DNA from 3 places in the Streptomyces sp. NPDC058632 genome. Region 2 is predicted to be linked to each of the others. Evidence: predicted binding sites of a transcription regulator. Region 2 holds the regulator's gene; each other region holds the start of a gene.
The links. Region 2 encodes HrcA, which represses chaperone genes, less so after heat shock. Its sites were predicted from a motif close to TTNGCACTCNGNNNNNCNGAGTGCNAA; they were not measured.
Positions count from the first base shown of each region.

Region 1: the regulator HrcA is predicted to act here: its motif matches at 10,466-10,492, upstream of groL (chaperonin GroEL).
Region 3: the regulator HrcA is predicted to act here: its motif matches at 6,829-6,855, upstream of groES (co-chaperone GroES).

Region 1 is NZ_JBHXQZ010000041.1:34,550-45,972, reverse strand. Features, by position in the region: gene ACFWVE_RS17770 (ATP-binding protein) at 5-469, shown strand; gene ACFWVE_RS17765 (hypothetical protein) at 503-1,165, shown strand; gene ACFWVE_RS17760 (GNAT family N-acetyltransferase) at 1,212-2,273, shown strand; gene ACFWVE_RS17755 (DUF4031 domain-containing protein) at 2,255-2,548, opposite strand; gene ACFWVE_RS17750 (hypothetical protein) at 2,545-2,958, opposite strand; gene ACFWVE_RS17745 (MurR/RpiR family transcriptional regulator) at 3,014-3,928, shown strand; gene murQ (N-acetylmuramic acid 6-phosphate etherase) at 4,029-4,970, shown strand; gene ACFWVE_RS17735 (hypothetical protein) at 5,013-5,582, shown strand; gene ACFWVE_RS17730 (MFS transporter) at 5,600-7,090, opposite strand; gene ACFWVE_RS17725 (NADH:flavin oxidoreductase) at 7,286-8,416, opposite strand; gene groL (chaperonin GroEL) at 8,677-10,299, opposite strand; gene ACFWVE_RS17715 (cold-shock protein) at 10,757-10,960, opposite strand; gene ACFWVE_RS17710 (MoaD/ThiS family protein) at 11,412-11,423, opposite strand, start outside.
Region 2 is NZ_JBHXQZ010000114.1:12,047-23,469, forward strand. Features, by position in the region: gene ACFWVE_RS30810 (AIPR family protein) at 1-544, opposite strand, end outside; gene ACFWVE_RS30815 (hypothetical protein) at 1,020-1,361, shown strand; gene ACFWVE_RS30820 (NUDIX hydrolase) at 1,364-2,104, opposite strand; gene ACFWVE_RS30825 (SRPBCC domain-containing protein) at 2,654-3,106, shown strand; gene ACFWVE_RS30830 (nucleotide disphospho-sugar-binding domain-containing protein) at 3,175-3,651, shown strand; gene ACFWVE_RS30835 (SpoIIE family protein phosphatase) at 3,960-6,131, shown strand; gene hemW (radical SAM family heme chaperone HemW) at 6,180-7,412, shown strand; gene ACFWVE_RS30845 (DUF3097 domain-containing protein) at 7,413-8,267, opposite strand; gene ACFWVE_RS30850 (MBL fold metallo-hydrolase) at 8,311-9,039, opposite strand; gene hrcA (heat-inducible transcriptional repressor HrcA) at 9,209-10,225, shown strand; gene dnaJ (molecular chaperone DnaJ) at 10,226-11,362, shown strand.
Region 3 is NZ_JBHXQZ010000111.1:15,290-24,135, forward strand. Features, by position in the region: partial or broken gene ACFWVE_RS30615 (glycoside hydrolase family 3 protein) at 1-810, opposite strand, end outside; gene ACFWVE_RS30620 (LacI family DNA-binding transcriptional regulator) at 1,023-2,081, shown strand; gene ACFWVE_RS30625 (LCP family protein) at 2,459-3,499, shown strand; gene ACFWVE_RS30630 (methyltransferase domain-containing protein) at 3,543-4,796, opposite strand; gene ACFWVE_RS30635 (polysaccharide deacetylase family protein) at 4,909-5,841, shown strand; gene ACFWVE_RS30640 (polysaccharide deacetylase family protein) at 5,895-6,647, shown strand; gene groES (co-chaperone GroES) at 7,002-7,310, shown strand; gene groL (chaperonin GroEL) at 7,428-8,846, shown strand, end outside.

The DNA of each region.
Region 1 (11,423 bases), on a different contig from region 2:
CTTCATGACGACCGGAACTCCCCCCTTCGAGCGCACCAGCCACTCCACAGCACACGCCGAAGAGTTCTCCATGTGCTTCACCTCGACCCCGCGAGGCGCCCGCCTCGCCCGGCGGCTCACTTCCCACCGGCTTGACGCCTGGGGCTTCCCCTACGAGTCCGAGGTGAACGACACCGCGACCCTGATCGTCGCCGAACTCGCCGCGAACGCGGTGACCCACGGCCGGGTCCCGGGCCGCGACTTCCGACTGAGCCTGACGCTGACCGCGGTACGCGATCTCCTCCGCGTCGAGGTCGTCGATACCCGCGACGACCGCCTGCCTCCGGCACGGCCCCACGCTCCCGAGGGCCCCGAAGCCGAGACCGGCCGAGGTCTCTGGCTGGTGGCCTGCCTGACGAGCCGGATGGAGGTCGGGCCGCGCGGAGACGGCGGCCCCGGCAAAACGGTACGGGCCGAGATCGACCTCTGACCTCTCGGGGCGCGTACCGGGAACAATGGCCGCATGGTCGACACCGATGTTCTGCGTGAGCGTTTCGTCCGGGCTCTGGAGGGGGCCAGGGGGGCCGGGGGCGGGCCCGATCCCGCCCTCTACGCCGACAATCTGCTCAACCGCTGGCAGGAGGATCAACGGCGGTATCACACCGTCGCGCACCTCACCGCCGTGCTCGACCGGGTCGACGAGTTGGCGGCGTACGCGGACGACGTGGATGTCGTGCGGCTGGCGGCGTGGTTCCATGACGCCGTCTATCTGCCCGACCGGTCCGAGAACGAGGAGCGGTCGGCGCGACTGGCCGAGCGGGCGCTGGCCGAGGCCGGGGTTCCGGAGGCGAAGGTCGCCGAGGTGGCCCGGCTGGTGCGGCTCACCGTCACCCACGACCCGGCCGACGACGACCCCGACGGCCAGGTGCTGTGCGACGCGGATCTGGCCGTCCTCGCCTCGCCGCCGTCCGCGTACGCCGCCTACACCGCCGCCGTCCGCGAGGAGTACCACTTCGTCCCCGGCGACGCCTTCCGCGAGGGGCGGGCCGCCGTGCTGCGTCGGCTCCTCGGCCTGCCTCACCTGTTCCGCACGCCGTACGGGCGGGAGCACTGGGAGGCCACGGCCCGGTACAACATCGGCGGTGAGCTGGAAATGCTGTCGCCCCCGGCGCCGCCGCCCTCGTAGCCTGCCCCTCATGGGTGGCTTGGGAGCGGAACAGCCGGCGGAACGGGTGGAGGAGGCCGTCGCGGACTGCGTGGCGGCGCTGGGCGCGGTCACCGACCGGGACTGGGAAGGCGTGCGGGCCGGGCGGCTGGAGTGGGACTGCCGGGAGACTGCGGCGCACATCGCGAGCGACCTCATCGCCTACGCGGGACAGCTCGCCGGACGGGCACAGGACGGGTACGTGCCTTTCGAGATCACCCTCGAGGGCAGCGACGACGGACTGGACGCCGCCGACAACGCGGGTGCCGTCCACGTCATCAGCACCACCGGCGCCCTCCTCGCCGCCACGATCCGCACCACACCGCGCGCCGTCCGCGCCTTCCACCCGTACCCCTTCCGGCACGCGAACCGTGAGGGCTTCGCCGCGATGGGCGTGGCCGAGGCGCTGCTGCACACCCACGACATCACCGAGGGCCTGGGCGTACGGTACGAACCGCCCGCCGAACTCGCCTCGTTCGTCCTCACCCGGATCTTTCCGCAGGTCCGGCCGGGGCCCACCCCCTGGCAGACCCTGCTGTGGGCGACCGGACGCGGCGAACTGCCGGGGCGCCGGCCCGTCGGCCAGTGGCACTGGAACAACAATCCGGTACTCCGCTCCGAGCGGCTCGACCTGGAAGGCATCACGCCCGCCACCGCCGCCGATCTCGGCATGGGCGGCGACGGCGGCTTCGCGTGGGCCGGCTCCGGTCCCGCCGACGGCACCCGGGTGGGTGCCGGGATGATGGTCGAGCAGTACGAGGTGGGGGAGTTCCGGCCGGAGTGGACCGCGTACGTGCTGGTCCGGCGGGAGGACGACCTCGCCGTGGGCGCGATGGGGTTCCACAGTGCTCCGGACGAGGACGGACGTGTGGAGATCGGCTACGACCTCGTCGAGGGCGCCCGCGGCCACGGCTACGCCACCGAGGCGCTGCGCGCCCTGTCGGCGTGGGCGCTGGCGCAGGACGGGGTCCGGACCGTCACCGCCGTCATCGAGCGCGACAACACGCCCTCGCAGAACGTCGTCACCCGCGCCGGATTCACCCGGGCCGCCGAGCCCGAGGGCGAGTACGTCTACGAACTGCGCCGCTGAAGCGCGCCCCCGCGCACCTCGCTCTTGCGCACCCTCAGCCCCGCCCCGTACAGCAGCCGTACCACCTCGCGGCTGCCGACCTCCACCGCTCCCGCGCGCACGACGTCCGCGTACCGGTGCCGGGGGATGTCGTAGTGGTCGCGTTCGAAGGCGCGGCGGGGGACGCCGAGGGCGGCGGCGAAGGCGTGCAGCTCGTCGTAGGAGACGTCGCTGACCAGGTGGGACCAGAGCAGGCCGTGTCCCGGCCAGGTGGGCGGGTCGATGTACACCGTCACGCCGGAGCCGCCCCGCTCAGCGAGCCCACCGCCGCGACCTTCACGCCCGCCTGATGGCACACCCAGTGCGGGTCGGGGCCCAGCTCCGGTTCGACCTCCAGCGCGTGCGGGTCTCCGGAGCCGCACACCGGGCACAGCGGCCAGCGGCCGTACCGGTCCAGCAGGGCGTCCTGTACGTCCTGGGCGATCAGGCCGGCCACGAACCCGGCGCCCCGGGGCCACTGTTCGACCCACCAGCGGCGCTGCGCCACGGACTCCTCGACGAGGGAGACGATCTCCGCCTCGGCGACCTCGTGCGCGACCAGGTCGGCGAGCACGAGGGCGCGTGCCGCGTGCAGTGCCTGCTCCAGAGGGCTGACGGGGGCGGCGGGGGTGTCGTCGGGGTCGCGAGGGTCGCCGTGGGGGTGCATGCCCCTATTGTGCGCACTCTTGACCGCACCACCGAAACGAAAATATCTTTCAACGGTGACCCAGGACGTGAAGGAAATTTTCGCTCCGCCCGCTCCCGCCGCCCTCGCGGCCAAGGTGCGGACACTGGCGCCGTCGATGACCCGCTCCATGCAGCGGGTCGCCGAAGCCGTCGCGGGTGACCCGGCCGGCTGCGCGGCCCTCACGGTCACCGGCCTCGCCGAACTCACCGGCACCAGCGAGGCCACCGTCGTGCGCACCGCCCGCCTGCTCGGCTACCCCGGCTACCGCGACCTGCGCCTCGCCCTCGCCGGGCTCGCCGCCCAGCAGGAGTCGGGCCGCGCCCCCGCCATCACCACCGACATCGCGGTGGACGATCCCCTCGCCGACGTCGTCGCCAAGCTCGCCTACGACGAGCAGCAGACCCTCGCCGACACGGCCGCCGGACTGGACACCGTCCAGCTCGGCGCGGCTGTCGCCGCCCTGGCCGGCGCCCGCCGGACGGACGTGTACGGCATCGGCGCCTCCGGCCTGGTCGCCCAGGACCTCACCCAGAAACTGCTGCGCATAGGGCTGATAGCACACGCCCCCAGCGACCCGCACCTCGCCGTCACCAACGCGGTGCAGCTGCGCGCCGGTGACGTGGCCGTCGCCATCACGCACTCCGGGTCCACCGGCGACGTCATCGAACCGCTCCGGGTCGCCTTCGAGCGCGGGGCGACGACCATCGCGGTCACCGGCCGCCCGGACGGGCCCGTCAGCCAGTACGCCGACCACGTACTGACCACGTCCACGGCCCGCGAGAGCGAACTGCGCCCGGCCGCGATGTCCTCCCGGACCAGTCAGCTCCTCGTGGTGGACTGCCTGTTCGTGGGCATCGCCCAGCGCACCTACGAGTCGGCGGCACCTTCGCTGGCCGCTTCGTACGAGGCGTTGGCGCATCGGCATCGGGCAGCTCGCAAGGCGCCGTAGCCGGATCGTCGTGGAGATCTGCCGGTGGTCTGTGGCTGATCGCGCAGTTCCCCGCGCCCCCTGAGGTAGGCCCCCACCCCCCTGACTGGAAAGACCCGCCATGACTTCCACCTCCCACCACCGCGATCTCCGCGCCGAGTTGGAGACCCTGACCACCGAGGCGTTCCGTCCGGAGCTGGCGGACGTCGACCGGCTGCCCACCCTCGGCATCGCCCGGCTGATGAACGGCGAGGACGCCACCGTCGCCGCCGCCGTGGCCGAGCAGCTGCCCCGGATCGCCGCCGCGATCGACGCCGTGGCCGACCGGATGGCCCGGGGCGGCCGGCTGGTCTACGCGGGCGCGGGCACCGCCGGCCGGCTGGGCGTCCTGGACGCCTCCGAGTGCCCGCCGACCTTCAACACCGACCCCGGCCAGGTCGTCGGCCTGATCGCGGGCGGCCCCGGTGCCCTGGTCACGTCGATCGAGGGCGCCGAGGACTCCGCGGAGCTGGCCGCGGCCGACCTGGACGCGCTGGCGTTGACCGCCGGCGACACGGTGGTCGGCGTCTCCGCCTCCGGGCGCACCCCGTACGCCGTCGGCGCCGTCACGCACGCCCGCGCGCGGGGCGCCCTGACGGTGGGTCTCGCCTGCAACGCGGGCAGCCCGCTCGCCGCGGCGGCCGAGCACGGCATCGAGGTCGTCGTCGGCCCGGAGCTGCTGGCCGGCTCCACCCGCCTCAAGGCCGGCACCGCCCAGAAGCTCGTCCTCAACATGATCTCGACGATCACGATGATCCGGCTGGGCAAGACGTACGGGAACCTGATGGTCGACGTACGCGCCTCCAACGAGAAGCTGCGCGCCCGCTCCCGCCGTATCGTCGCCCTCGCGACGGGGGCGGCGGACGCCGACATCGAGCGTGCGCTGGCCGCCACGGACGGCGAGGTGAAGAACGCCGTCCTGGTCCTGCTGGCCGACGTGGACGGCCCGACGGCCGTCCGCCTCCTCGACGAGGCGGACGGCCACCTGCGCGCGGCGCTGGCGGCGGCGGCAGGCCGGCCGTGACGGCTGGGATACTGGACCCACCCCCACAGGGAGACGAACCACATGAACCACGCGCAGCTCACCGCCCTGGGCCGCGCCCTGCGTGTCCTCGGTGAGCACGGCGAGGCGCTGACCGGTGACACGCCGGACGCCAAGCTGCACGAGGTCCGGGCCGACCTGAAGCGTGCGCTGGACCAGCTGGAGGAGAGCGTCAGCACGGCCGCGCCCAGCACGCGCTGCCCCGAGCACCCCACCGGCCCGGTCGACAAGAGCGCCCCCGACCTGTGCCTGCTGTGCGAGACCCGGCGCCGTACGGCCCGCCGCGCCGGGTTCAACGGGCCGGCGCCCCAGCACGCGCCCGCCGGGCCCGCCCCGTCCCGGTACGGAATGCACGGCGACCGTCCCCAGCCCCAGCAGCGCTGGCTGCCGGAGCTGTGGAACGGTCGGGCGTGGCAGTTGTGCGGCACCCCGCGCCGGGACCGCCGCGAGGCCGAACTGTTCATCGCGGCCGAGTGGCGCGGGCCCCGGGCGGCCATGGCGTACCGGCTCGTGCACGAGTTCACCGACTACGAGGTACTGCGCGTGTGGGGCACCCCGGTCCGCGCCGACATCGAGCCGATGGGGAACCTGTAGTCCCGTACCGCCGGTGACTACGCCTTGGTGGTCGAAACCGCGGCCGGCTCGCCCGCGCCCGGGCCCTCCGCGCTCGCCACGGCCGGACCCGCCGGCTGCCGGTGCGGGATGAAGGCCGCCACGACGAACCCGGCGAACGCGGCACCGGAGCCGAGCGCCAGCACCGTACGGAAGGCGCTCTCCGACGGCACCGCGAACGTGCCGAGCCGCGTGGTCATCTGGGCGAGTACGACACCGGCGACGGCGCTGGCGACGGACGTGCCCAGGGACCGCATCAGGGTGTTGAGGCTGTTCGCGGAACCCGTCTCGGAGGCGGGCACGGCGCCCATGATGAGGGCGGGCATCGCCCCGTAGCAGAAGCCGATACCGGCGCCGATGACGCAGGACGCGAGCACGAAGTGCCAGACCTCGGCCATGAGGACGACGTTCAGTCCGTAGCCCGCGGCGACGATCAGGGCGCCGGTCATCAGCGTCACCTTCGGCCCCTTGGCGCGGGAGACCAGCGCGGACACCGGGGCCAGCGCCATCATCACCAGGCCTGACGGGGCCATGACCAGGCCGGCCGTCAGCAGCGACTCGCCCAGGCCGTAGCCGGTCCGCTCCGGCAGCTGGAGCAGCTGCGGGATGACCAGGGACATGGAGAACATCGCGAAGCCGATCGCCACCGAGGCGGCGTTGGTCACCAGCACCTGGGGGCGGGCCGAGACCCGCAGGTCCACCAGCGGCTCGGTGACGCGCAGTTCGAAGAAGCCCCAGGCGGCCAGGATGACGACGGCCGCCGCGAACAGGCCGAGCGTGGTACCGCTCCCCCAGCCCCAGTCGGCACCCTTGGAGATCGCGAGCAGCAGGCACATCAGGCCGGCGGCCATCCCGATCGCGCCGGGCAGGTCGAACCGGCCGCCGGTGCGGACCTTCGACTCCGGTACGAGGGCCGGCACCAGGGCGAGCGCGACGACGCCGAGGACGGCGGAGGTCCAGAACAGCGCGTGCCAGTCGAAGTTGTCGGCGATGAGCGCGGCGGCGGGCAGGCCGAGGGCACCGCCGACACCGAGCGAGGCACTGATCATCGCGGTGGCGGAGCCCAGCCGCTCGGCGGGGAGCTCGTCGCGCAGGATGCTGATGCCGAGCGGGATCACACCGGACGCGAGGCCCTGCAGGGCGCGGCCGACGATCATCGGGGTCAGGCTGTCGCTGAGCCCGGCGACCACGGAACCGACGACCAGCATGCTCAGGCTGAGCAGAAGCATGCGCCGCTTGCCGTACATGTCGCCGAGGCGTCCCATGACCGGCGTCGCGACGGCGGCGGCGAGCAGGGTCGCGGTGATGGCCCAGGCGGTGTCCGACGCCGGGGCGTTCAGGAACTGTGGCAGCTGCCCCACGATCGGGATGACCAGGGTCTGCATCAGCGAGACGACGATGCCGCTGAAGGCCAGCACGGCCACCACGGCGTTGGGACGGGGCGGCGCGGAGTCCCCGGCCGTGGCGGGCCGGGCGAGTGCGTCGGACATGGGGGAGTTCTCCGTGGTGGCTCAGATCTACTTGACTCGGGCAACCTTATGGAGATTGATTGACTTAAGCAAGTTAAAATCGGGTGAACGCGGGACCGAGGACCGGCGCCGGCCCCACACCCGCCCCGACGACGAGGCGCCGGCGCCACCCCCGCCCTGCGGGGCCCCACGGGTGGCGCCGGCCGATCGGCAGGGTCAGCTCAGCGTCTTCAGCGACGCCGCGTCGTACGGCTCGAGTTCGTCGAAGCGTCCACCGAGGACCTTCGCCGCCCAGTCCGGGTCCTGGAGCACCGCGCGCCCCACGGCGACGAGGTCGAACTCGTCGCGCTCCAGCCGGTCGAGCAGGTTGTCGAGGCTGCCCAGCTCGGCGCCCTTCCCCCGGAAGGCGTCCTGGAAGTCCCCGTTCAGGCCGACCGAACCGACGGTGATGGCGGGCCTGCCGGTCAGCTTCTTCGTCCAGCCGGCCAGGTTCAGGTCCGAACCCTCGAACTCCGGGATCCAGTACCGGCGGGTGGAGGCGTGGAAGGCGTCGACGCCGGCCTCCGCGAGCGGGGCGAGGATCGCCTCCAGCTCTCCGGGGGTCTCGGCGAGCCGGGAGTCGTAGGCGTCCTGCTTCCACTGCGAGTAACGGAAGAGGACGGGGAACCCGGGCGAGACCCGCTCACGGACCGCCGCGACGATCTCCGCGGCGAACTTCGCCCGCGCCACCGGGTCGCCGCCGTAGGTGTCGGTGCGGCGGTTGGTGCCGGCCCACAGGAACTGGTCGATGAGGTAGCCGTGGGCGCCGTGCAGCTCCACGCCGTCGAAGCCGATGCGCTCGGCGTCCGCGGCGGCCTGCGCGAACGCCTCGACCACCGCGTCGATGTCGGCCTGCGTCATGGCCTTGCCCGTGCCCTCGGTGCCGTCGGTGCGCACACCGGACGGGCCGACCGCCGGCGCCTCCGGATACGGCGCCTGCCCCTGCTCGCGGACCATCCCGATGTGCCACAGCTGCGGCACGATCGTGCCGCCCGCCGCGTGCACCGCGTCGGCGGCCTTCGCCCAGCCGGCCAGCTGCTCCTCCCCGTGGAACCGCGGCACCCGGTCGCTCTGGCCGGCCGACTCGTGCCCCACGTACGTCCCCTCGGTGACGATCAGTCCGACACCGGCGGCGGCCCGCCGGGAGTAGTACGACACCACGTCCTCGCCGGGGACGCCGCCCGGCGAGAACATCCGGGTCATCGGCGCCATCGCGATGCGGTTCGGCACGGTCAGGCCGTTGATCGAGACCGGCCGGGACAGGATGCCCGAGGCCCGGGCGGCGGTCGTGGATGCGGTGACGGTCATGTGGGGGGCTCCCTGTTGGATATACCAGTCAGTATGTGCGTGCGCATTCATCGCACTCCAGCGGCAACCGGCAAGGGCCACAGGCCATTCCACCCCTCCGGCCCGCCCCCTTGTGACTCCCACCACACCCACCCGCCCCCCCGGAGGCTCACGCCCCGAGCCCCGCTCCGGAAACGCCCGAGGGCGGCACCCCCTGTTCTTGACAGGGGGTGCCGCCCTCGGTACTGACGGACCGGGTCCGAACCTGAGGCGAGTCAGGCTCAGAAGTCCATGTCACCGCCCGGCATGCCGCCCGGAGCGGCCGCGCCGGCCTTCTCCGGCTTGTCGGCGATGACGGCCTCGGTGGTCAGGAACAGCGCGGCGATCGACGCGGCGTTCTGCAGCGCGGAACGCGTCACCTTGGCCGGGTCGATGATGCCTTCCTTGACCAGGTCGACGTACTCGCCGGTCGCGGCGTTCAGACCGTGGCCCGGGGTCAGGTTGCGCACCTTCTCCACCACGACACCGCCCTCGAGGCCGGCGTTGACGGCGATCTGCTTCAGCGGGGCCTCGAGCGCGAGCTTCACGGCCTGGGCGCCGGTCGCCTCGTCACCCTCGAGCTCCAGCTTCTCGAACACCGAGGAGGCCTGGAGCAGGGCCACGCCACCACCGGCGACGATGCCCTCCTCGACGGCCGCCTTCGCGTTGCGAACGGCGTCCTCGATGCGGTGCTTGCGCTCCTTGAGCTCGACCTCGGTGGCGGCACCGGCCTTGATGACCGCGACACCGCCGGCGAGCTTCGCCAGGCGCTCCTGCAGCTTCTCGCGGTCGTAGTCCGAGTCGCTGTTCTCGATCTCGGCGCGGATCTGGTTCACGCGGCCCTGGACCTGGTCGGCCGAGCCGGCACCGTCGACGATGGTGGTCTCGTCCTTGGTGATGACGACCTTGCGGGCCCTGCCCAGAAGGTCGACCGTGGCGTTCTCCAGCTTGAGGCCGACCTCCTCGGAGATGACCTCGCCACCGGTGAGGATGGCGATGTCGCCGAGCATGGCCTTGCGGCGGTCACCGAAGCCCGGGGCCTTGACGGCGACGGACTTGAAGGTGCCACGGATCTTGTTGACGACCAGGGTCGACAGGGCCTCGCCCTCGACGTCCTCGGCGATGATCAGCAGCGGCTTGCCCGACTGCATGACCTTCTCCAGGAGCGGCAGCAGGTCCTTGACGTTGCCGATCTTGGAGTTGGCGATCAGGATGTACGGGTCGTCGAGCGACGCCTCCATACGCTCCATGTCGGTGGCGAAGTACGCCGAGATGTAGCCCTTGTCGAAGCGCATGCCCTCGGTGAGCTCCAGCTCCAGACCGAAGGTCTGGGACTCCTCGACCGTGATGACGCCTTCCTTGCCGACCTTGTCCATCGCCTCGGCGATGAGCTCGCCGATCTGGGTGTCGGCGGCGGAGATGGAGGCCGTGGAGGCGATCTGCTCCTTGGTCTCGACGTCCTTCGCCTGCTCCAGCAGGGCACCGGAGACGGCCTCGACGGCCTTCTCGATACCGCGCTTGAGGGCCATGGGGTTGGCGCCGGCGGCTACGTTGCGCAGGCCCTCCTTGACCAGGGCCTGGGCGAGAACGGTCGCGGTGGTCGTACCGTCACCGGCGACGTCGTCCGTCTTCTTGGCGACTTCCTTGACCAGCTCGGCGCCGATCTTCTCGTACGGGTCCTCGAGCTCGATCTCCTTGGCGATGGACACACCATCGTTGGTGATCGTGGGGGCGCCCCACTTCTTCTCGAGGACGACGTTGCGGCCCTTGGGGCCGAGCGTCACCTTGACGGCGTCCGCGAGCTGGTTCATGCCGCGCTCGAGGCCGCGCCGCGCCTCCTCGTCGAACGCGATGATCTTGGCCATGTGAAGTGGTCCCTCCAGGACTGGGGGTGATGACTCCTTTAGGACCGCGCCCGCGCCCGCGACGGACGGCTCACAGGCCCGGTGGTTCCTTGCCCCACCGGCCCGCGGGCCTCACCGACCCGGTCCTTACGTTGTCACTCTCACCTTCAGAGTGCTAACGCAATGATTAGCACTCGACCCATGCGAGTGCAAGCGCCTTCGAGGATCGGCGGGAGACTCGGCCACCCGCGAACACCCGGACAAGGCGGACGGCGGGCGGGCGGCGGACGGACGGAGAGCGGACGGAGAGCGGACGGACAACGGGCAGGAGGGGCGGCACGCGGGGCGACAGGAGGGGCGACCGGAGGGGCGACAGGAGGGGCTGCGCGGGCAAGGCGAAGGGCTCGCACCCCGGGTGATCCCGGAGACACGAGCCCTTCGTCGGCAGGAAAAATTCTTGCGGTTGCCGGTAGCGCGTTCAGGCGCTGACGCGAACCATGTCGGCCTGCGGGCCCTTCTGGCCCTGCGAGATCTCGAACTCGACCCGCTGACCCTCTTCAAGGGTGCGGTAGCCGTCCATCTGGATCGCGCTGTAGTGGACGAAAACATCCGCACCACCGTCGACCGCGATGAAGCCGTACCCCTTCTCCGCGTTGAACCACTTGACGGTGCCCTGAGCCATGCCTAACTCCCCTATTACTGGCCCTTGCACAGATCCGCACTTCGCGGATCCGGGTCAGACCTCACTCCCCAAATGGTTGGGGGCGTGCGCCGGAACGCGTCGACCGCGGCTGAATGTATCTGCCCAACTGCCCTCTGCAACAGGTCAGTCGGACGAGAAATCTCGGCGCTGCCGGTCCGGAATGCGACGGTAATTCGTCCGCTTTCAGGGCAAGTCAGACCGGACAAAGGGAGCGAATGCCGCAGAACAGGCCCGGACTTCGGCTATATCCAGTCGGGCGAGCGGCAGGAATTAATGGTTCCCGATACGGGAGTCGGGACCGCGTTCCCCAACTCTACCGTGTTCAATCCTACGGAATTGCCCCCTCCGCTTCTCTCGCGGAGGGGGCAATCCGATGAATGACCGGTCATAACCGTTACCGATGGTAATGACCAGCCGTCGTCAGCCGCTGTCAGCCGCCGGC
Region 2 (11,423 bases):
GTCCGAGCCCGCCGAACTCACGGGCTGCCTCGTCCAGGATGTCGCGGGTTTCCTGGGAGAGGCGGCCGTCTCCCATGAGCGCGATGACCAGGTTCACCTTGCAGGTGGGAAGCTGGAGGACACCGTGGACGCGGTCCGAGAGGAGCTGCAGCCGCTCGTTGAAATGGTCGAGGTCACGGTTGTCGAGCTTCTTCAGCCCGTGCACCAGCTTGAGTGCTGCCTCCGTGTCGAAGCCGGCCGTCCCCTTGTCCTTCCACTTGGCTTGGATCAGGTAGATCTCGGAACCCGACGCGGAGAACGCCACGCTGTCGATACCGAAGTCGTCACGGCCGTCAATGACCCCGGCCGCGGCCTCGTCCGACGTGCAGTCCGTGAGGATGCGGGCCGCCTTCGCGGAGACGGCCCGCGACAACAGTGCCGTCTCGCGCTCCTTGGGGTCCTTCTTCACGAAGTCGTCCATGGAGATCCGCTGCCCGAACTCCTTCAGCAGCGCCTTCCTGATGTGCTGAACCTCCAGCGGCATGTTCTGCCCGCCCTGCGTCATGCATCCCCCAACACCGAGGTCTCGACCAACCGGTCAGTGTAACCACATCAAATGATTGCTATCTGGCCAAATGGCCTGCTCTGTAAGGGATTTGAGGTTGACGAGGGTATCCTGTGGGCTGAAAAGAAACCGGTCGCCCTGTTAGGCATCGCGCGGACATCGGTTGCACGCGGCCATGTGCCCGTGTTGTGGTGTAGCGGATCATGGGTTACGCGTTCTGGTGCGAGCCCGCTGACGATCTCGGCGGACGCCGCTCTCCACGAGGCGCCCTGCTGAGGCGGGTCGGACCTCCGGTTCGGCGGAACCACTCTCCCCGGCCCGCGGATTCCGGTGCTTTGATCGGCTGCACCATCCGGAGGGACACCATCTGTGCGCTGCCCTTGCCCAGGCCGAACACGCCCGCACCCTGCTGACCGGTGCCCCCGGCGACGAGGTGCCGTTCTGGGCGTCGGCCTGGGGTCCACCGGCCGCGTCGGTGTACTCCCGCACTGCCAAGGTCCACGAAACTTTGGGAGACCACCGGACCGCCGCCGAGCAGTACGCGCTGGCCGCCACGGCCCGCCCGGCGGACACCTATGCGCGCATCGTCGCCCTGGACCTGGTCGCGGGCGCGGAGATGCACCTCAAGTGCGCCAGCATCGAGCAGGCGTGCGCCACCTGGCACCGGACCATCGACCACATGGGCGGTGTCCGCTCCGTCCGCACGGAAAAGGCGGTCCACCGCATGCGCAGCGACCTCGCACGCTTTCGGTCCCGTGGCCTGCAGTGCGTGGCCGAGCTCGACGAACGGGGACGCGACTTCCTCGTCGGCGCCTGACCTCAGCGGTCCCCGGAGAAGCGGCGGATGATCGGCTCCAGGTAGTCCGCGTGCGGACCGGGCAGACCGGCCAGTTCGCCCGGTGAGCGGACCAGGGCGATGTCGTCGAGTTCGGGTTCGCGGCTCTGGCTGCGCTCGGCTGCCGCAGCAGCGGTGAAGTCCGCGCGCAGCGTCGCCTCGGGAAGGGGCGGGGCGAGGTAGGTCAGGCCGATGCTGTCGTTCTCGCCACGGGTGACGACCCACAGCTTCAGGTCCTCGGCTGCCGCGCCGATCCCCAACTCCTCGGCGAGCTCTCGCGCGGCCTGGCCGGCCAGTGCCGGCTCGTCCAGAGCCGCCCCGTTCCGGGGAGGCTCCACAGACCCCCCTGGCAGCTGCCAACGGCCCGGGGCGGCCGTAGCGGGCGACATCCTCGCTGCCAGCACACGGCCGTCGTCTGCCGGCTGGACGACGTTCACGAACAACGAGGGCAGTGCGGTGGCGCCAGGAACGCGACGCAAGGCGTAGTGCCGGTAGGTCACACGCACCCAGGAAAGGCGCAGGGTGCGCGGGCCAGTCCGTTCCAGTCCCCCACACGCCACCACAGGCCCGTCGAAGAGGGCGGGGTTGGCCCGGACCGCCATGTCCCACACCCGGTCCCGGGCCTCGGCGTCCTGGGGCGGCAGCGGCGGTTCCGCAGCTTCGGTCAACAGGAGCCGCTCAACGTCGAAGAGGTCAACGCCCGCAGGGGGCAGTCTCTCGGTCACCGGCCCATCGTAGAACCCGCCCCACTCCTGCCCGCCACGAGTGCCTGCTCGTCCCTCAGCAGCGTTCGGTGCTCAACCAGGTCGTCACATCCATCGACGCCCGTACCGCGATCGCCGATCGTCCCGACCCGGCTTCAACCGCCGCAGCGGCACGCTTTTCGTTCGCTCGAACAGGTGAGAGCGCGGCCGGTGAATCGTCGCTTGTGGCTGGTGACGGAGTTCTTACCGGCACCCCGGGTTCCACAGAGTCCAGGGCTCTTGTTTCGGAGAGATTGGTTCGGCCTGCCCGCAGTCCGCGAGGGCCGCCTCCCGGCGTCCTGGCAGCGAGATCGGATGACGTGGATCAAGCCTGAGGTCCTCGGACGGTCCCGTGGGTGGTGGAGAGCTGTCGGTGCGGAGACCGGGCTTGCGCCTCCCCGCTCCTTCGCCGAGTCCGTGCCGCACCGGTACGGCCGCGCGGGAAAGTTCCGGCAGGCCGATGAATCTCCGCGCCCGCGGGCGTCTACAGGTGCAACAGTCCCGAGCGGTATGAGACCAGGAGGCGAAAAGATGAGCACCGAGCAGACCACCCCGGCCGGCGGCTTCTCCTACGAGCTGACCCGAACGCTGGACGCCCCCGCGGTCAAGGCGTGGCGGGCGTGGACCACCCCCGAGCAGTATGCCCAGTGGGCCTACGCCGCTCCCGGCTCCGTCGAGATGGACGTACGGCAGGGCGGAGCGTGGAAGGCCATGACGGTCACGCCCGACGGCGGACGGTTCCCGCTGACCGGCTCCTATCTCGAGGTCGTCGAGAACCGCCTCCTGGTGATCGGCATGGACGTACCCGGCAAGCCCGAGCCCGCGGTCATGACCGTGGAACTCGACGAGCAGGACGACCACCGCACGCAGATCGTGCTCCGGCAGACCTGCGACACCGCAGAGGATCGCGACGCGGCCGAGCAGGGCAGCACCATGCTCCTCGACAGTCTGAACGTCTTCCTGGCCGATGGGGCGAGGGACTGAACCCCGCTCACAACGCACCACCGGCCCCGGATCATTCGGCAGGCCGGAACCGCGCGGGCGTACGCGCGGTGGTGCAGGCGGGGTGGGCCGAACTGGGCGGCTGCGGCGCCGACGTCCTGGCCGTCGGCGACCTCCCGCACGACTGGCTGTTCCCTCGCACCGCCGCCGTCGTCCACCACGCCGGGGCGGGTACCACCGCAGCCGGACTGCGGGCCGGAGTACCCGCCCTGCCGGTCCCCGTCACGGCCGACCAGCCGTTCTGGGCGTCTCGGCCGTCCAGCTGGGAGTCGCTCCCCGGCCTCCGCCGTTCCAGGACCTCACCGCCGAAGCCCTCGGCGCCGGAATCGCGGCCTGCCTGTCCGATCCGGCCCACCGCCGCGCGGCCGAACCCGCCCACGGCACCGCCGCAGAGGACGGCGCCGCTGCGGTGCTCGCCCACATCAGCTCAAGACGCACGGGGTGAACCCGAGGGACGCTCCGTCGCCGTGGTCACCCGGGAAGGCTTCGAGGTGGCGCTGGAGCGTGCGTGCCCGCCCCGCTCCTGACGCACCGTCCACTGCGGCGATGTGGCGCGCACCGCCTTGATTCGTCCGGTCGGGTCCGAGCGGAGGGTGGGGTCCCGGTTCGACGGCCCGGGGCCCCGTGCTGCTGTCGCCCGCTGAGGGCCAGGGCTTCTCGCTTTCCGGTGTTGCGCGAAACTGGCCGGTTTTCGGTGGTTCCCGACCGGGTGTGGGGTGTTGTTCCTGCTTTCGATGGTCCACTTAGGTAACTGGTTGCTTATGGGTGGGGTCGGTCTGTCACCCTGTCGGCATTGATCGAGGTGTATTCGTACGAACTGCCCGGGGAGCTGCCCATGGGGGTCATTCCGACGCAACGGGAGACCTCGCCTGCCGCGTCCGAGGCGTTCGCGCGGGCATGTGCGCGGGCGGACGCGACCCTGCCCGGCGGTTCCCTCGCCCCGGGGTCCGCGCGCGCCCTGGTGCGGGCGGCGCTCGCCGAGTGGACGGAACACGCCCTGCCCGGCGTCGAGCACCTCACCCCCCGCGCCGGTGACGACGCCACGCTGATCGCCAGCGAGCTGGTCACCAACGCCGTCGTGCACGCCGGGACCGAGGTACGGCTCACCTGCACGCTGGAGGAGGACACCGGCGCGCTCGTCATCGAGGTCGCCGACCGGCACCCCTCCCGCGCCCCGCGCGACAGCGGGCCGGACGCGGCGCCCTCCGAGAGCCCCGAGTACGGGCGGGGGCTGCGGCTCGTCGCCGCTCTCTCCGAGGCCTGGGGGATCACGTACCGGCCCGGCGCCCACACGAAGACGGTCTGGGCCCGCATCCCCGCCGGAGGCCTCGCGGCGGACGGCCCGGACGGCGTGACGGACGGCGTGGGTGACTCGGTCGGCGGGGGCGACTGGGGCGACGACGTGTGCGCGTACGTGGAGGAGGCGGAGCCGGACGGGGTGCATGAGGTCCCGGGGTCCGGCGGGGGCCGGGAGGTGTGGCGTGCCTCGCGGCCGTACCGACGGGACGGGGCCTGGCTGGGGCGCGGAGCGCTGTCGTTCCTGGCCGAGGCGTCCGATCTGCTCGCCGGGCAGCTCGACGAGGATCTCGTCGCCGCGCTCACCGGGCAGCTGATCGTTCCGCGGCTCGCGGACTGGTGTGCCGTGTGGCTGGAGGACGGGAGCAGCGGTCACGGCGGCTGGGGCGGAAGCACGTCGGCCGACGGGTCCCGTCTCGCCCGGGTCTGGCACGCCGACGAGAGCCGCGTCGGGGAACTGAGCCGGGTGCTCGAGCAGAATCCGCCGCCGTCCTCCGACCCGTTGTCCCCCGGCCCGCTCGACTACCCCTGGCCCGAGAAGGCGTTCCGGATGCCGGAAGCCGGCCTCGGCCTGCCGGAGGCCGCTCTCGGTCTGTCGGAGAGCCTCGGCGGGGCGGAGGGCTTCCGCATGCCGGGGAGCCTCGGCATGCCCGGGGTCGCGGACGGCGGACCGGCGTACGACTGCGTCGTCTCCGTCTCCCTCCCCGTGCCTCTCCCGCCCCCGGTCTCCGTCCCCGCGCCCGGCGCGGCCCTCGCCTACCGGCTCGTCGCCGGCGGGCGGCCGCTCGGGACGCTGGTGATCGGACGGGCCGGGATCGGGCGGTTCCCGGACGAGATCACCGGGCTGGTGGAGGATCTCGGGCGGCGCGTGGCGCTCGCCATCGGCGCCGCCCGGCAGTACGCCCGCCAGGCCACCATCTCCGCCGTGCTCCAGCGCGGACTGCTGCCCGGCGCCGTCGCCGAGATCCCCGGTGTGCGCTCCGCGTTCGTCCACGAGCCCCTCGACAAGGGCGGACCGAGCGGCGACTTCTACGACCTGTTCCAGGCGGGCGAGGGCCGCTGGTGCTTCGCCATCGGCGACGTCCAGGGCAAAGGGCCCGAGGCGGCCGTCGTCATCGGTCTTGCCCGGCCCTGGCTGCGGCTGCTCGCCCGCGAGGGCTACCGCGTCGCCGACGTCCTCGACCGCCTCAACCAGCTGCTCCTCGACGACGCCACCGAAGCCGCCGACGCCGCCGCCCGCGCCCTCGTCGCCGCCGGTGCCCGCCCCTCCGCCCCGGGCGACGGCCCCCAGACCCGTTTCCTGTCCCTGCTCTACGGCGAGCTCACCCTCCGCGCCGAAGGCGACGGCGGCGCCCGCGTCACCCTCGGCTCCGCCGGACACCCCCTGCCGCTGCTGCTCGCGCCCGACGGGACGGTCCGTACCGTCGCCCGGCCGCAGACCCTGCTCGGGGTCGTCGAGGACGCCACCTACACCAGCGAGACCTTCGAGCTGCGCTCCGGCGACACCCTGCTCTGCGTCACCGACGGCGTCACCGAGCGGCGTTCCGGCTCCCGCCAGTTCGACGACGGCGACGGGCTCGCCACGGCGCTGGCCGGCTGCGCGGGGCTGGACGCCGGGCTGACGGCGGAAAGGATCAACCGGCTCGTCCACGAGTTCGGGGCACGGCCGCCGGCCGACGACCTCGCGCTGCTCGTGCTCCAGGCGGACTGATCCCGCGACGCGGGAGAGGACCGGGACGAGTGCGGGACAATGGAGCACATGCCTTCCGCACTCCCCGACGGCGAGCCCGTCCCCGCCGACGGCGCGCTGCCCGCGTCCGCGCTCGCCGGGGCCGCAGGCCGCCCCCTCGGGTTCTATCTGCACGTGCCGTACTGCGCGACCCGCTGCGGCTACTGCGACTTCAACACCTACACCGCCACCGAGCTGCGCGGCAGCGGGGGAGTGCTCGCCTCCCGTGACAACTACGCCGACACCCTGACCGACGAGGTCCGCCTGGCCCGCAAGGTGCTCGGCGACGACCCGCGCGAGGTGCGCACCGTGTTCGTCGGCGGCGGCACGCCCACCCTGCTGGCCGCCGACGACCTCGTACGGATGCTGGCCGCGATCCGCGACGAGTTCGGGCTCGCGGCGGACGCCGAGGTGACGACGGAGGCGAACCCGGAGTCGGTCGACCCGGCCTACCTGGAGACTCTCCGCGAGGGCGGCTTCAACCGGATCTCCTTCGGCATGCAGAGCGCCCGGCAGCACGTGCTGAAGGTCCTCGACCGCACGCACACCCCCGGCCGCCCGGAGGCCTGCGTCGCCGAAGCCCGCGCGGCGGGCTTCGACCACGTCAACCTCGACCTGATCTACGGCACCCCCGGCGAGTCCGACGACGACTGGCGGGCCTCGCTGGACGCGGCGACCGGTGCCGGGCCGGACCACGTCTCGGCGTACGCGCTGATCGTCGAGGAGGGCACCCAGCTGGCCCGCCGCGTCCGCCGCGGCGAGGTCCCGATGACGGACGACGACGTGCACGCCGACCGGTATCTGATCGCCGAGGAGACCCTGTCGGCAGCCGGCTTCGACTGGTACGAGGTGTCCAACTGGGCCACCTCCGACGCCGGCCGCTGCCTGCACAACGAGCTGTACTGGCGGGGCGCCGACTGGTGGGGCGCCGGCCCGGGGGCGCACTCGCACGTGGGCGGGGTGCGCTGGTGGAACGTCAAGCACCCGGGCGCGTACGCGGCGGCGCTGGCGTCGGGCCGGTCGCCGGGCGCGGGCCGGGAGCTGCTGTCGGACGAGGACCGGCGGGTGGAGCGGATCCTGCTGGAGCTGAGGCTGCGGGAGGGCGTGCCGCTGTCACTGCTGAAGGAGGAGGGACTGGCGGCGTCGCGGCGGGCGCTGGCGGACGGGCTGCTGGAGCGGAGGCCGTACGAGGAGGGGCGTGCGGTGCTGAGGCTCCGAGGGCGGCTGCTGGCGGATGCCGTGGTCAGGGATCTGGTGGACTGATCACTCGGCGGAGTGGATCACCGCGGAACGCGGGTTCGGTCCCTGACCTGGTTCGTAGGCTGCCGTGACGAAGTCGATCAGCTCCTCGACCCTGCCCAGGAGCTCCGGCTCCAGATCCCTGTAGGACCGCACGCGTCCCAGAATGTGCTGCCAGGCCGCCCCCGTGTTCTCCGGCCAGCCCAGTGCCCGGCACACCCCCGTCTTCCAGTCCTGGCCGCGCGGGACGCGGGGCCAGGACTCGATGCCCAGGGACGACGGTTTCACCGCCTCCCAGATGTCGATGTAGGGGTGGCCCACCACCAGGGCGTGCTCACTGGTGACCGCCTCGGCGATGCGCGACTCCTTCGAGCCCGGCACCAGGTGGTCCACCAGGACCCCCAGCCGCGCGTCCGGGCCCGGACCGAACTCCTCGACGATCGCCGGGAGGTCGTCGACGCCCTCCAGGTACTCCACGACGACGCCCTCGATGCGCAGGTCGTCGCCCCACACCCGCTCCACCAGTTCGGCGTCGTGGCGCCCCTCGACGTAGATGCGCCCGGCGCGTGCCACCCGTGCGCGTGCGCCCGGGACGGCCACCGAACCGGACGCCGTACGGGCCGGCCGCGACGGACCGGCGGCCGGCCGGACCAGCGTCACCACGCGCCCCTCCAGCAGGAACCCGCGCGGCTCCATCGGGAACACCCGGTGCTTGCCGAAGCGGTCCTCCAGGGTCACCGTGCCCGCCTCGCAGCGGATCACCGCGCCGCAGAATCCGCTGCCGGGCTCCTCCACCACCAGACCGGGCTCGGCCGGCACCTCGGGGACGGGCCGGGACTTCTTCCACCCAGGGGTCAGGTCAGGAGAGTACTGGCGCATTCTGATGACGATAGGAGAAGCCGGCCCCCGTTCGGCCGAGGATTCAGCACGACACGCCGAAGCGGACCGCGAGGGCGTCGCGCTGGGCCCGTACGAACGCCGCGTCCACCGCCGCGCCGTGGCCGGGGACGTACACCGCGTCCTCGCCGCCCAGGGCCAGCAGCCGGTCCAGGGCGGACGGCCAGTGCGACGGGACGGCGTCGGGGCCCGCCTGCGGTTCGCCGGACTCCTCCACCAGGTCGCCGCAGAACACCACCCCCGGGTCGCCGGGCACCAGCACCGCGAGATCGTGCGCCGTGTGCCCCGGGCCCACGTTCGCGAGCAGCGCCTGCCGTCCGCCGCCCAGGCCGAGCGTCCACTCGCCGGACACCGTGTGCCGGGGACGGACCAGCGCGTCCACGGCCTCCTCCGCGGCCCGCGCGTCCAGACCGTGGCGCACCGCGTCCGCGCGCAGCTCCTCGCGGCCGTCCCGCGCGAGTGCCGTGTCCATGCCCGCCGCGCCGAACACCTCCGCGCCCGCGAACACCGCCGCCCCCAGCACATGGTCGAAGTGGGGGTGGGTGAGCGCGAGATGCGTCACACGCCCCCCGGCGAGCGCCTGCGCCCCGGTCCGCAGCCGCGCACCCTCGCCCAGGGACGAACCGGCGTCCACGAGCAGCACCGCGTCCGCCCCGACGACGAGCCCCACCGTGCAGTCCCACACCGGAAGCCGGCACCGCCCCACCCCCGGCGCCAGCCTTTCCCATCCCGACTCTTCCCAAGCCACCGTCATACCGCGACGCTAACGGCCCACGGCTTTCGCGGCGCGTCCGCGCGGGACCGGCCTTGCCCGGGGAGTACCCCCCGGCCGTACACTGGGCGGGGAGTCTGGCACTCGCGTGCGAAGAGTGCCAGGGCATCCGGAAAACGGACCGGGCGGACGGCTTTTGGAGGTGTGCGTGATGCTCAGTGAACGCAGGCTCCAGGTGCTGCGCGCCATCGTCCAGGACTACGTCGGCACCGAGGAGCCCGTGGGCTCCAAGGCCCTCACCGAGCGGCACAACCTGGGCGTCTCCCCGGCCACCGTGCGCAACGACATGGCGGCCCTGGAGGACGAGGGCTTCATCGCCCAGCCGCACACCAGCGCCGGGCGCATCCCCACCGACAAGGGCTACCGGCTCTTCGTGGACAAGCTCGCCGGCGTCAAACCGATGACCGCGCCCGAGCGGCGCGCCATCCAGAACTTCCTCGAGGGCGCCGTCGACCTGGACGACGTCGTGGCCCGCACGGTGCGGCTGCTCGCGCAGCTCACCCGGCAGGTCGCCGTCGTGCAGTACCCGTCGCTGACCCGCTCGACCGTGCGGCACGTGGAACTGCTCCCGCTGGCGCCCGCGCGCGCCATGCTGGTGCTGATCACGGACACCGGACGGGTCGAGCAGCGCATGGTCGACTGCCCGGCGCCGGTCGGCGAGGCGTCCCTGGCGGATCTGCGCGCGCGGCTCAACAGCCGTGTCGCGGGCCGCCGTTTCACCGATGTACCGTCCCTCGTCGAGGACCTCCCCGAGGCCTTCGACCCCGAGGAACGCGGTACGGTCTCGACCGTGCTCTCCACCCTCCTGGAGACGCTGGTCGAGGAGAACGAGGAGCGGCTGATGATCGGCGGCACCGCCAATCTGACGCGCTTCGGACATGATTTTCCCTTGGTGATCCGGCCTGTCCTGGAGGCGCTCGAGGAGCAGGTCGTGCTCCTCAAGCTGCTCGGCGAGGCGAAGGATCCGGGCGTGACCGTCCGTATCGGTCATGAGAACGCCCATGAGGGACTCAACTCCACGTCCGTCGTGTCGGTGGGCTACGGTTCGGGCGGCGAGGCGGTTGCCAAGCTCGGCGTGGTCGGACCGACCCGCATGGATTACCCGGGAACGATGGGAGCGGTACGCGCAGTGGCACGGTACGTCGGACAGATCCTGGCGGAGTCGTAAGTGGCCACCGACTATTACGCCGTACTCGGCGTGCGCCGGGACGCGTCGCAGGAAGAGATCAAGAAGGCCTTCCGGCGACTCGCCCGCGAGCTGCATCCGGACGTCAACCCGGATCCGAAGACCCAGGAGCGGTTCAAGGAGATCAACGCCGCCTACGAGGTGCTGTCGGATCCGCAGAAGAAGCAGGTCTACGACCTCGGCGGCGACCCGCTCCAGCAGGCCGGCGCCGGCGGCGCGGGCGGCTTCGGTGCGGGCGGCTTCGGGAACTTCTCCGACATCATGGACGCGTTCTTCGGCACGGCGTCGCAGCGCGGTCCGCGCTCGCGCACCCGCCGCGGCCAGGACGCGATGATCCGCCTCGAGGTCGAGCTGGACGAGGCCGCGTTCGGCACGACCAAGGACATCCAGGTCGACACGGCGGTCGTCTGCACCACGTGCAGCGGTGAGGGCGCGGCGCCGGGCACCACGGCGCAGACCTGTGACATGTGCCGCGGCCGCGGCGAGGTCTCGCAGGTCACGCGGTCCTTCCTGGGCCAGGTCATGACCTCGCGCCCCTGCCCGCAGTGCCAGGGCTTCGGCACCGTCGTCCCGAACCCGTGCCCCGAGTGCGCGGGCGACGGACGGATCCGCTCCCGCCGCACCCTGACGGTGAAGATCCCGGCCGGTGTGGACAACGGCACCCGGATCCAGCTGGCGGGCGAGGGCGAGGTCGGCCCCGGCGGCGGCCCCGCCGGCGACCTGTACGTCGAGATCCACGAGCTGCCGCACAACATGTTCCAGCGGCGCGGCGACGACCTGCACTGCACGGTCACCCTCCCGATGACGGCGGCCGCCCTCGGCACCAAGGTGCCGCTGGAGACGCTGGACGGCATGGAGGAGGTCGACATCAGGCCCGGCACGCAGTCCGGCCAGTCGATCCCGCTGCACGGCCGGGGCGTCACACATCTGCGCGGCGGCGGCCGGGGCGACCTCATCGTGCACGTCGAGGTGCAGACCCCGGGCAAGCTCGACCCCGAACAGGAGCGCCTGCTGCGCGAATTCGCCAAGCTCCGCGGCGAGGAGCGCCCGCTGGGCCAGTTCCAGCCGGGCCAGCAGGGCCTGTTCTCCCGGCTGAAGGACGCGTTCAACGGGCGCTGACGGGTAACCGGCGGGTGCTTTCCCGCGGGGGCCGGACGAGGTCCCCGCGGTGCCCCCGGAA
Region 3 (8,846 bases), on a different contig from region 2:
CCCCCACTCCTCCCGCAGGAGCTTGGTCAGCAGGGCGGGGCCGGCGGATACGGGCACGCCGTCCGTCTCCGTGTACGCGGCCATCACCGGGCGCGCCCCGCCCTCGCGCAGCGCCATCTCGAACGGCGGCAGGGTGACGTCGGCGAACTCCCGCACGCCCGCCCGCACGGGGGCGAGATTGCGGGCGCCGGCCGAGGAGGCGTACCCGGCGAAGTGCTTGAGCGTGGCGGCCACCCCGGCGGACTCCAGCCCGCGCACATAGGCGGTGCCGATGATGTCGATGGTGCCGACCGGGTACGGGTCCTCGCCGATCGTCTCCTCCACCCTGCCCCGGCGCGGATCGCGTACGACGTCCAGCACCGGCGCGAGGCCCTGGTGGACGCCGACCGAACGCAGGTCGTGACCGATGCGGCGGGCCATCTCCTCGACCGGCTCCGGGTGGAAGGCGGCGCCCCAGACCAGGGGCACCGGGTAGGGGGTGGCCTGCCAGGCGGTGAATCCGGCCAGGCACTCCTCGTGCGCGAGTGCCGGGATGCCGAACCTGCCCGCCCGCGCGATCAGGCGCTGGGCGCGGGCCGGCGGCTGTGTGCCGAGGTCCGGGTCGACGGGGGCCGTGCCGAAGGGGCGGGCGAGCCGGCCGGGACCGTGGGTGATCAGCTCGTCCCAGTCGCGGTCGGAGGTCATGTCGTGCTGGTACGGCGCGACTCCCTCGCCGTCCGTGTCCGCGCCCACCCACACCCCGTACAGCTGGGCGGTCCTCTCCTACAGGGGCATCCGGGCGAGCAGGTCGTCGACACGGGCGGCGGGCAGGACGGGGTCACGCCAGGACGGGGTTGGTCATGAAACTCCTGTCGGGGGACGGAGGACCCTCTCACAGAGGTTCAAAGGTGCTTTATGGCTGCCGGGTCGGCGCCGGGTCCATCGCGACCTGCGAATGTTTCGAAACATATATCGAATGTTCCGAGAATCCATGGCTTGGGGAACACTTCGTCAAGAGGGCCCGCAGGGATACGATCGCGGCCATGACTTCCTCGCAGCCCGCCGAAACCCGGACGCGAGGGCGCAGCGCGCAGACTGCGACCCTCGCCGAGATCGCCCGCGAGGCCGGTGTCTCGGCACCGACTGTTTCGAAGGTCCTCAACGGCCGTGCCGATGTCGCCCCCGCCACGCGGAGCCGGGTCGAGGAACTGCTGCGTGCCCACGGCTACCGGCGCCGGCGCGCCGAGGCCACCCGTTCGCCCCTGATCGACCTGGTCTTCCACGAACTGGAGAGCGCCTGGGCGATGGAGGTCATCCGGGGCGTGGAGAACGTGGCGAGGGACGCGGGGCTGAGCGTCGTCCTCTCCGAGAGTGCGGGCCGCCTCACCCCGGGGCGGACCTGGGCCGACCAGGTCGCCGCGCGCCGCCCGCACGGGGTGATCCTCGTCCTGTCCGGACTCGACGAGTCCGGACAGGCGCTGCTGACCAGCCGCTCCATCCCGTTCGTGGTGATGGACCCGGCCGGTGATCCCGGCACCGACGTGCCCTCCGTCGGCGCGACCAACTGGCAGGGCGGGCTCGCCGCCACCCGGCACCTGATCGAGCTCGGGCACGCCAGGATCGGGGCGATCAGCGGGCCCTCGCAGATGATGTGCAGCCGCGCCCGCATCGACGGCTACCGGGCCGCGCTGGAGACCGGCGGACTTCCGGTGGACCCCGGGCTGGTCATGACCGGCGACTTCCACCACGAGACCGGGTACCGCCAGGGCCTCGCCCTGCTGCGCCGCCCCGACCGGCCCACCGCGGTCTTCGCAGGCAACGACCTCCAGGCGCTCGGTCTCTACGAGGCCGCGCGTGAGCTGGGTCTGCGGATTCCCGAGGACCTGAGCGTGGTGGGGTTCGACGACCTGCCGGTGGCCCGCTGGGTGGGGCCGCCGCTGACGACCGTACGGCAGCCGCTGACGGAGATGGCGGAGGCGGCGGCCAGGCTGGTCCTCGACCTCGGCAAGGGCGAGGACCCCGTGGCCGCCGCGACCCGGGTGGAACTGGCGACGAGCCTGGTGGTGCGCAGCAGTACGGGGGCGCCGCCGGCCGGAGGATGACGGTGGTCGGGCTTGCGGGCGTCGGCCGGCACGGCCCGAAGGTTGTCGCCGACGTTTCCGAAAGTTTCGGTGCGCGCGGTGGGTGAGTCCGGGCTGTGAAGTCTGAGAACTTCACGAGAAAACGGTCCGGGAGGCGCTCGTTGTCATAATTCGGACTTACGTTCCTGTCCGTGATGGAACATGAGGGCCACGACGGGGGCTCCCGCGAGGGGCGAGGCGAGGGGCGCGACGAGGGCCACGGTGACGGACGCGACGGAGGCGGGAGCGAGGTGCCTTCGGACGCGCCCTCGGATACCGCCGAAGACGCGGACATACGGACGGCTCCGCCGGCGGACCCGGTGACGGCCCCGCCGGCGGACCCGGTGACGGGCCCGCCGATGGATCGGCAGCCGGTCCGTCGCCGGGTGCGGGCCCTGAAGTTCACCGGCCTCGCTCTGGCGGGCACGCTGGTGCTGGGCGCCGGGGCGGCCGGCTGGGCGTACTGGAAGCTGGGCGACAACATCAACAGCGTCGACATCAACAGCGCCCTGGGCGACGACCGTCCGCCCCGGGGGACGACGGCGGCCTCGGATCAGGGCGCTTCGGCGTCCGCCTCGGCCTCGCCCCTGCCGACGGGGTCCCTCAACATCCTGGTGCTGGGCTCGGACTCGCGCAGCGGCGGGGAGAACCGGGCGCTCGGTGGCGGCGACAGCGGCGGGGCCCGTTCCGACACGGCCATGGTCGTCCACCTCGACGCCGGCCGGACCGCCGCGACCGTGGTCAGCATCCCGCGCGACACCCTGGTCGACCGCCCGGCCTGTCCGCTGCCGGACGGCGGGTCGACGCAGCCGGTGTCCCACGCGATGTTCAACAGCGCGTACGAGGTGGGCGGGCCGGTGTGCGCGGTGAAGACGGCCGAGCTGCTCACGGACGTCCGCATGGATCATTACGTCGAGATCGACTTCACCGGCTTCGCCCGTCTGGTCGACGCGCTCGGCGGCGTCACCGTCACCACGGACGAGGACATCGACGACGACCTGAGCCGTCTGCACCTCGAAGCGGGCACCCACCACCTGGACGGCACCGAGGCCCTGGCCATGGCCCGCACCCGGTACGGCACAGCGGACGGCAGCGACCTCGGCCGCATAGGTCTCCAGCACACGCTGGTGAAGGCGCTGCTGGACCAGATCGGGAGGCAGGGTCTGCTGACCGACCTCACCGAGCTGTACGGCATCGTCGACGCGGTCACCAGCAGCCTCACGATCGACACCGGCCTGGACTCGCCGGCCGAGCTGACCCGCTTCGCCCAGAGCCTGCGGGGCCTGTCGTCGTCCGCCGTCACCACCGTGACGATGCCGGTGCTCCCGGCGCCCTGGGACTCCAACCGGGTGGTGGCACAGCAGCCGGAGGCGGAGGAGCTGTGGGCGTCGCTGCGGTGAGGCGCGGCGCGCGCCGGGGAGGGGGTCCGGGAGCCCGCGGGCGTCAGCGCACCGGGTGCCCGAGCAGCATCGTCGGGGCGCCGGCGACGCGGGTGAGGAAGACGGTGACGGACGCGGTGCCGTTCGGTTTGGGGAGGGCCTTGCGGCGGAGTTCCTCCGGTTCCACCGCCGAGCCGCGCTTCTTGACGGTCAGGGTGCCGACCTGACGCTCCCGCAGCAGTGCCTTCAGCTTCTTGACGTTGAAGGGGAGCCGGTCGGTGATCTCGTAGGCGGTGGCGTACGGGGTGGGGCGGTGCGCGTCGGCGGTGATGTACGCGATGGTCGCGTCGATCAGCCCTCCGTCGAGGTCCTGCGCGACCTCGGCGACGAGATGCGCGCGGATGACGGCCCCGTCGGGCTCGTACAGGTACCGGCCGGGCGGACGCACCGCCGGGTCGGGCAGGCCGCGGGAGAGGAGCGTGCGCGGGCCGGGCAGCAGGGTCGCGCGGATCGCCGGGGCCACCGCACCCCCTGACCCGGCGGCCGCCCGTCCGGTGCCGAACCACAGCACCGCCTCCTTCACGTCCCCGCCGTCCGAGATCCACTCGGCCTCGGCGTCATCGGGGACGGCCTCGTGCGGGATGCCCGGAGCGACCTTCAGGGCGGCGGCGCGGGCCGCCCCGCGGGCCGCCTCGACCGCCCAGGACAGCGGGGGCGAGTAGGCCTCGGGGTCGAAGATGCGGCCCCGGCCGCCGCGCCGGGCCGGGTCGACGAAGACGGCGTCGTACCCGGCCGTGTCCACCTCCGTGACATCGGCCTCCCGTACCTCGATCAGCGCGGCCAGGCCCAGCGCGTCCGCGTTCGCTCGGGCCGCCGCCGCGGTGAGCGGGTCCCGGTCCACCGCAAGCACCCGGACTCCGGCGCGGGCCAGCGCGATCGCGTCCCCGCCGATCCCACAGCACAGGTCGGCCACCGACGTCACGCCCAGCTCCTTGAGCCGCCGCGCCCGGTACGCCGCCACGCTCGCCCGGGTCGACTGCTCGACCCCGTTCGGCGTGAAGAACATCCGCCCGGCGTCCTCGGTCCCGAACTTCGCCGCCGCACGCTGCCGCAGCCGGGCCTGGCCGAGCGCCGCCGACACCAGCTCCGCCGGATGCTCACGGCGCAGCCGGGTCGCGACGGCGAGTTCCCGGGCCGGGTCGGTGTCGCGCACCTCGTCGAGGAGGGCGCGGCCCTCGGGGGTGAGGAGCAGGGCGAGGGGTGAGGCGTCGAGGGGCTGCGAGGAGGGCCGGGCGTGGGGCGCGGTGCGGTCGTTCACCGGCTCATTGTGGGCCAGGCGCGGGTCCGGTGTCGGCCAGTCGGTGGACGGTGTGCCGCCGGCCGCGGTGTCGGGCCGGGTCCGGTGCGGGGGACTGCGATGATCCGGCTCCATGCGAGTAGTAGGACAAAACGACAAAAGGCGGTCACGGGGCGGCGTACGGGCCGGTGTCGCCGTACTCACCCTCGCCACCCTCGCCCCTCTCGTCGCGGGCTGTGGAAAGGACTCCACCGACCCGGACCCGGCTGCGGGCGGCCGGCAGCCCCTCCACGCGCCCCCGGCCCGCGCACTCGACTCCTACGCCACCAGGCTGCGCGCCGCGCACGCCGCGCGCGTGGCCGCCGTGAAGCGCTGGGGGCTCGAGCGGGTGCCCCTGACCGCCCCGCCCGCACCCCGGGAGAAGCCCCGGATCTCCACCCGTAAGGGCTTCGAGGTCGACGGCCACCGGGAACTGGACCTCCCCCCGGTCTTCACCACGGTTCCCACCGAGGAGAAGGTCGTCTTCCTCACCATCGACGACGGCGCCGAGAAGGACCCCGCGTTCCTGCGCATGATGAGCGAGCTGAAGATCCCGTACACCGCGTTCCTCAGCGACTACGTGATCAAGGAGGACTACGGCTACTTCGGGAGGATGCGGGACCGGGGCGTCGGCCTGCACAACCACACCCTGAACCACCCGTACCTGCCCGGCCTGTCCTACGCCCGCCAGAAGCGCGAGATCTGCGGCATGCAGGACGTCATCGAGAAGCGGTACGGCGAACGCCCCGTCCTCTTCCGCCCGCCGTTCGGCAATTACAACAAGGACACCCTGCGCGCGGCGAAGTCCTGCGGCATCGAGTACGCCCCGCTGTGGAACGAGGAGGTCTTCGTCGACCGCTGGGACTACCGCGAGTGGGACAGGGAGCTGCACCCCGGCGACATCGTCCTCTCCCACTTCCGGGGCCGCGACGACTGGAAGGGCACCATGCCCGACATGATCCGCCGCTTCCTGGACAAGGTCACGGCCGAGGGGTACGCGGTGGGGCGCCTGGAGGACTACCTGTGACCCGGCTGCCCCGGCTGCCCCGGTTGCCCCGGTTGCCCCGGTTGCCCCGGTTGATCCGGCGGGGGGCGGCCGCGCCGGTTCTCCTGGCGGTGCTGGCGGGGTGCGACTCGTCGGCCGGCCGGCCGGCCGTGGGCCCGACGGTTCGGGCCGAGGCGGGCAAGGGTGCCGGGGACAGCGCGGGCCGGCCGGCCGGCCGCGGTGGGCCGGGCCGCCTCCCGCCCGTCGTCGACCACGTCCCGACCCGGGACGAGGTCGTCTTCCTGACCTACGACGACGGCGCCGAACGCGACCCCCGCTTCATCGACCTCGTACGCGGCCGCCGCCTCCCCGTCAGCATGTTCCTCACGGACAGCGTGGTGGGGCCCGGTTACGGCCACTTCGCCCGGCTGCGCTCGGTCGGCGCGAGCCTGCAGAACCACACCCTCGACCACCCCGCCCTGCGCGGCCTGCCCTACGTCGGTCAGCGCGCCGAGATCTGCGGCCAGCAGCGCAAGCTCGGGGCCCGCTTCGGCATCCGCCCCCACCTGTTCCGCCCGCCCTACGGCACGTACGACACCACGACCCTCCGGGCCGCCGCCGACTGCGGCATCGCGGCGGTCGTGCTCTGGCGGGTCACCCTGGAGGGTGACGGCACCCTCGCGTACACCCGCGGCGCGCACCGCCTGACGCCCGGCGACATCATCTCCGTCCCCGCGGGCGGAACCCCGGCCCTGACCCTGGCGGATCGGACGACGCGACTGCTGCGCGAGCTGGAGGAGCGGGGGCTGAGGGTCGGGAGGCTGGAGGACTATGTCCGGCGCCCCTGAGTCCTCGGGCGGTCACTGACGAGCACCGCTCACGATCCAGCCTGTCCGGCGATTGGAGACGGGGCCGTTCGGGCCGAAGCGGGGGTCCGGGGGGCGGCGGTCACCAGGGGACGATCACTCGAACACAGGTCCGCTTTCCGGGTCGGCGTGCACGGGAATCCCGGCGACGCCACGCGGTGAATTGGCACTCCGCTTGACCGAGTGCTAATCGCAGTCATAGTCTCAGGTCTGGCACTCCCCACTGGAGAGTGCCAACACAGCGACGGGCAGGTCCGGCACCCGCGACGACGGATCGACCTGGTCGCCACCTCAGACAGTTAACCCCGTGAGATCTCCGAAGGGGGAGGTCGGATCGTGACGACCGCCAGCTCCAAGGTTGCCATCAAGCCGCTCGAGGACCGCATTGTGGTCCAGCCGCTCGACGCCGAACAGACCACGGCTTCGGGCCTGGTCATTCCGGACACGGCCAAGGAGAAGCCCCAGGAGGGCGTTGTCCTGGCCACCGGCCCCGGCCGCATCGAGGACGGCAAGCGCGTCGAACTCGACGTGAACGTCGGCGACGTCGTGCTCTACAGCAAGTACGGCGGCACCGAGGTGAAGTACAACGGCGAGGAGTACCTCGTCCTCTCGGCCCGCGACGTTCTCGCGATCATCGAGAAGTAAGTCACCTCGTAGCAGATTTGCTCCGAACTGCGCCCCTGGTCCCGACACGCTTACTGAGCCGGGCGCCCGGGGCGCAGTGTTTTCTCACCCCAGATTTCCGAGAGGGCTCCCGCTGCCATGGCGAAGATCCTGAAGTTCGACGAGGACGCCCGTCGCGCCCTTGAGCGCGGCGTCAACAAGCTTGCCGACACGGTGAAGGTGACGATCGGCCCCAAGGGCCGCAACGTCGTCATCGACAAGAAGTTCGGCGCCCCCACCATCACCAACGACGGTGTCACGATCGCCCGCGAGGTCGAGGTCGACGACCCGTTCGAGAACCTCGGTGCCCAGCTGGTCAAGGAGGTGGCGACCAAGACCAACGACATCGCGGGTGACGGTACGACCACCGCGACCGTGCTGGCCCAGGCACTGGTCCGCGAGGGCCTGCGCAACGTCGCCGCCGGCGCCTCCCCGGCCGCCCTCAAGAAGGGCATCGACGCCGCCGTCGCCGCGGTCTCCGAGGACCTGCTCGCCTCGGCCCGCCCGATCGACGAGAAGTCCGACATCGCCGCCGTCGCCGGGCTGTCCGCCCAGGACCAGCAGGTCGGCGAGCTCATCGCCGAGGCGATGGACAAGGTCGGCAAGGACGGTGTCATCACCGTCGAGGAGTCCAACACCTTCGGTCTGGAGCTGGACTTCACCGAGGGCATGGCCTTCGACAAGGGCTACCTGTCGCCGTACTTCGTGACGGACCAGGAGCGCATGGAAGCCGTCCTGGACGACCCGTACATCCTCATCACGCAGGGCAAGATCGGCTCCATCGCCGAGCTGCTGCCGCTGCTGGAGAAGGTCATCCAGGCCAACTCCTCCAAGCCGCTGCTGATCATCGCCGAGGACGTCGAGGGCGAGGCCCTGTCGACCCTGGTCGTCAACAAGATCCGCGGCACGTTCAACGCCGTCGCGGTCAAGGCCCCCGGTTTCGGTGACCGCCGCAAGGCGATGCTGCAGGACATGGCCGTCCTCACCGGCGCCACGGTCGTCTCCGAGGAGGTCGGCCTCAAGCTCGACCAGGTCGGCCTGGACGTGCTGGGCTCCGCCCGCCGCGTCACCGTCACCAAGGACGACACCACGATCGTCGACGGCGGCGGCAAGAAGGAGGACGTGACCGGTCGCATCGGCCAGATCAAGGCCGAGATCGAGTCCACGGACTCCGACTGGGACCGCGAGAAGCTCCAGGAGCGCCTCGCGAAGCTGGCCGGCGGCGTGTGCGTCATCAAGGTCGGCGCCGCCACCGAGGTGGAGCTGAAGGAGAAGAAGCACCGTCTGGAGGACGCCATCTCCGCGACCCGCGCCGCGGTCGAGGAGGGCATCGTCTCCGGTGGTGGCTCCGCGCTCGTCCACGCCGTCAAGGTCCTCGAGGGCAACCTCGGCAAGACCGGCGACGAGGCCACCGGTGTCGCGGTCGTCCGCCGCGCCGCCGTCGAGCCGCTGCGCTGGATCGCCGAGAACGCCGGCCTCGAGGGCTACGTCATCACCTCCAAGGTCGCCGAGCTCGAG